2 regions of the Lysobacter gummosus genome follow, and region 1 is predicted to be linked to the other one. Evidence: riboswitches for the same ligand, from Rfam matches in the RefSeq annotation. Region 1 holds a riboswitch; the other holds the start of a gene.
What was found. Region 1 has a riboswitch for S-adenosylhomocysteine ahead of ahcY (adenosylhomocysteinase). Riboswitches for the same ligand answer to the same signal wherever they lie in the genome.
Positions count from the first base shown of each region.

Region 2: it holds a riboswitch for S-adenosylhomocysteine, as region 1 does, so the genes downstream of both, LG3211_RS00735 (ATP-grasp domain-containing protein) here and ahcY (adenosylhomocysteinase) in region 1, are expected to answer to the same signal.

Region 1 is NZ_CP011131.1:1,189,244-1,191,441, reverse strand. It holds gene LG3211_RS04815 (alpha/beta hydrolase family protein) at 1-443, opposite strand, end outside; S-adenosyl-L-homocysteine riboswitch at 764-840, shown strand; gene ahcY (adenosylhomocysteinase) at 917-2,198, shown strand, end outside.
Region 2 is NZ_CP011131.1:169,701-171,898, forward strand. It holds gene LG3211_RS00735 (ATP-grasp domain-containing protein) at 6-926, opposite strand; S-adenosyl-L-homocysteine riboswitch at 1,002-1,081, opposite strand; gene ggt (gamma-glutamyltransferase) at 1,654-2,198, opposite strand, start outside.

The sequences.
Region 1 (2,198 bases):
GGCAATCCTTCGATCTCCAGGCGCTTGCCGCTGTCGACATCGAGCAGGCTCAGTCCGGCGCCGAAGCTGAAGCGGCTTTGCGCGTGCACGCGCGGGTGGATGCGCAGGCCGGCGAGCTTGAGTTCGGGCTGCGCGACCACGGCGATGCCCGGCAGCGACGGCGTTTGCACCATCGCCACGGTGTCGCGGCGCGGGCTGAGGAACATCGTCGGCGGACGCGGCGCATCGACGATGGCCTGCAGCGGCTTGGGCGGCAATTGGTAGCCGTCGGCCATCGCCTGCGGCGCGGGCGCGGCGGCAGGCTTGGCGGTGCGCGCGGACGCATCCGGCGTCAGCAGCGCCAGCGCCAGGGCCGGCGCCAGCAGGCTCAGCAGCAGGCCGCTGCGGCGGCGGCTGGGCGGAAGCAGGCCGTCGCGGCCGGAACGTCGCGCGTTGGATTTCATGTCGATGCGATCCTCAAAGAATGAACGTCGGCTGCGGCCCCGCCCGGCGGCCGGCGCGGCCGCCGGGCGCTGCTGGGCGTGCGCAGCGCCCGCCCGAGCTTAGCCCGCGGCCGCGACCGCCGGCGTATGCCATTGGGGCCGCCCGCAGGCCCGGCGGCAGTGGATGCGCCCGTGCCGGCAGACCGTGCAAAGCCATTGCCGGCGCGGGCCTTGGCGCGTGCGAAGGGCGGCCCGGCGCGGGCTTCCCGGGCGGATTCAGCGCGCCGGCGCGGCCCGTGTCGTGCGACCGCCACGGGCGCCGCGATATACTGTCCGCTCAACCCGCCGAGGGGCGCTGCGACCGTGAACGCCACGGCCAGGCTCGGCGAGGTGCAGGTCCCAACGGCGCCCGGTTTGAGTCCATCGGTGTTCCCCGCCGAGGCTCGCCGGACCCGGCATCCCGCCGGCTCCCCAAAGAACTGGAGCTCCTCCCAATGAACGCAGTACCCAAGACCTTCTCGACCGAAGGCGATTACAAGGTCGCCGACATTTCCCTGGCCGATTGGGGCCGCAAGGAAATCGACATCGCCGAGCACGAAATGCCGGGCCTGATGTCGATCCGCAAGAAGTACGCCGTCGCCCAGTCGCTCAAGGGCGTGCGCGTGACCGGCTCGTTGCACATGACCATTCAGACCGCGGTCCTGATCGAGACCCTGCGCGACCTCGGCGCCGACGTGCGCTGGGCCTCGTGCAACATCTTCTCGACCCAGGACCACGCCGCCGCGGCGATCGCCGCCAGCGGCACCCCGGTGTTCGCCTGGAAGGGCGAGTCGCTGGAAGAGTATTGGGACTGCACCCTGGAAGCGCTGACCTTCCCGGGCAACGGCAGCGACAAGCACCTCGGTCCGCAGCTGGTCGTGGACGACGGCGGCGACGTCACCCTGCTGATCCACAAGGGCTATGAGCTCGAAAACGGCGACGGCTGGGTCAACACCCCGTCGGGCAACCACGAAGAACAGGTGATCAAGAACCTGCTCAAGCGCGTGCATGCCGAGCGTCCGGGCTTCTGGCACACCGTCGTGCGCGACTGGAAGGGCGTCTCGGAAGAAACCACCACCGGCGTGCACCGTCTGTATCAGCTGGCCGAAGCCGGCGGCCTGCTGGTCCCGGCAATCAACGTCAACGACTCGGTCACCAAGTCGAAGTTCGACAACCTCTACGGCTGCCGCGAATCGCTGGCCGACGGCCTCAAGCGCGCGATGGACGTGATGCTGGCCGGCAAGGTCGCTGTGGTGTGCGGTTACGGCGACGTCGGCAAGGGCTCGGCCCACTCGCTGCGCGCTTACGGCGCCCGCGTCGTGGTCACCGAGATCGACCCGATCAACGCCCTGCAGGCGGCGATGGAAGGCTTCGAAGTCAACACGGTGGAAAGCACCCTCGGCCGCGGCGACATCTACGTCACCACCACCGGCAACAAGGACGTGCTGACCCTGGCCCACATGCAGGGCATGAAGGATCAGGCCATCGTCTGCAACATCGGCCACTTCGACAACGAGATCCAGGTCGATGCGCTGGTGGCGTCCGGCGCCAAGCACCTCAACATCAAGCCGCAGGTCGACAAGTACACCTTCGCCAACGGCAACTCGATCTTCCTGCTGGCCGAAGGCCGCCTGGTGAACCTGGGCTGCGCCACCGGCCACCCGAGCTTCGTGATGTCGAACTCGTTCTCCAACCAGACGCTCGCGCAGATCGACCTGTGGGCGAACAAGGACAGCT
Region 2 (2,198 bases), 1.0 Mb from region 1:
CGGACTCAGGCCTCGGCAGCCTCTGGCTTGCGCAATGTCTGCCAGCGTTGCGCCAACTGCGCGGCGAACAAGGTCGCGGCCGGCGGATGCGCGCGCAAGTGCAGGAACGGCTCGATGAATTCCAGCTCCATGATCCGGAACACGCCCGCGTCCACGACGCCGTCCACGCGCACGTACGCCTGATCGCGATGGCCCAGCTCGGCCACCGCCTGCAGCGCGCGCTGCGCCGAGGCGAGAATGTGCGGGTTCGGCGCGGTGGCATCGGCGGTGCCGCCGAAATAGGTCTGCACGCGGTAGTCGTCGCTGCCGGGCTTCTTGAGCACCGCGTGGCTGTAGACGCCGCCGAAGAACAGCAGCGACCACTCGCCTTCCTCGACGATCTGCGGCATGAACGGCTGCACCAGATAGTCGAGCTCGCGCGGCAAGCTCGCGAGCGCTTGCTGGAACTCGGCGCTGCCGACGCGGCCGCGCACGGTATGCCAGGCGCCGCCGCTGACGCTGGGCTTGACCACGACCTCGCCGCTCATCGACGCCAGCGCCGTTTCCAGCTCGACGCCGCGCGCCAGCGTGGTCGGGATGATCGGCACGTCGAGTTTCGCCAGATCGAGCAGATAGCGCTTGTCGCTGTTCCAGATCAGCAGCGGCAGCGGATTGACGATGACCGTGCCGAGCTCGGCGATGCGCGCGTACCAGCCGAGAAACTCGGTGTAGTGCTGGAAATAATCCCAGGTGCTGCGCACCAGCAGCGCATCGAACGCGGACCAGTCCACCGACGGGTCGTTCCACATGCGCGGCGCGGACTCGATGCCGTGCGCACGCAGCGCCGCGACCAGGCCGTGGTCGTCGTCATCGACGTCGGGATGGACTTGCGAGGTGACCAGGGCGATGGACAGCGGAGGATCGAAGTGCGGCGATTGGATCGGCATGGGTTCGCCCGATACGGCGGTGGGAGAGACGGAAGCGGGAGTGGCAACATTGGACGCAGGCATGACGCCTCCTTGATCGGGAGGGCGCCCTTGCTCGGCATCGCGGATCGAGCGTGGCGGAGCGTGTGGACTCCGTCGCAGCACCCCTCGGTCCGGATCGCGCAGCGGCCGAGGGCCGGCGGCGCGTGGAATGCATCGCGTTGTGAACGATGCGGAGCCAATGGTTCGACAGGCGGTCGCGATGTGTCAACCCGATTCGGCGCGCAATCGCGGCGACGGCGCGAAATGGCGAAAGCTTCGCGCGCGGGTTTGGATGGGTGCAAGAATTTGGCGCTGTTTGGATGCGCGCGGGCTTGAGTGTGTTGCGGTGAAGCGGGCATTCGCGCGGAGATGGGAGACTTCAGCGTCATCCTTCCATAACCGTCATTCCCGCGAACGCGGGAATCCAGTGCCTTTCGTGCGAGAACGTTTGAAGTCGCTCGATGTTCGGTTACGCCGAAGTAAAGCAGAGCCCGCGTTCGCGGGAAGGACTAGCAAGGGCAACGGCAAAAGCGAATCCCCCCTGCCCCCCTTTTTCAAAGGGGGGAACTCGCTCTTGAAAGGGAGAACTCAGTCGGGAAGTAGAGACGGCTACGTCGAGCAGTAGAGGTGGCTACGGCATAGAGTGAAACCAACAAGTCGCGCCAACGCAAACCGTCAGCGCACTTCCTTGCTTCAACCCGTCACCTCAATACCCAGCCGCCTGCCCATCCTTACGCGACTCACTCGCTCCGACATACCCGCCGTTGGGATTGACCATGATCGCCTGATACCCGCCATAAGGCCCCAGCGCCGAACGCACGCTGTGTCCGCGCCGCATCAGCTCGCGAATGGTTTCGTACGGATATCCGGTTTCCAGGTCCACCTCGCCGCCGTCGCTCATCGCCTCCGCCTGCCCGGCCGGATCGGTCGAGCCGTCGTGCTGGATGCGCGGCGCGTCGCCGGCTTCCTGCAGGTTCATGCCGAAGTCGATCAGGTTCATCAGGATCTGCGCATGGCCCTGCGGCTGCATCGCCCCGCCCATCACGCCGAACGACAGCCACGGCTTGCCCTGCCTGGTCACGAACGCGGGAATGATGGTGTGGAACGGGCGCTTGCCGGGGGCGAAGGAATTGGGATGGCCTTCCTTGAGCACGAACTGTTCGCCGCGGTCCTGGAAGATGAAGCCCAGCCCCGGCGCCGCCATGCCGCTGCCCATGCCGCGGTAATTGGATTGGATCAGCGACACCATCA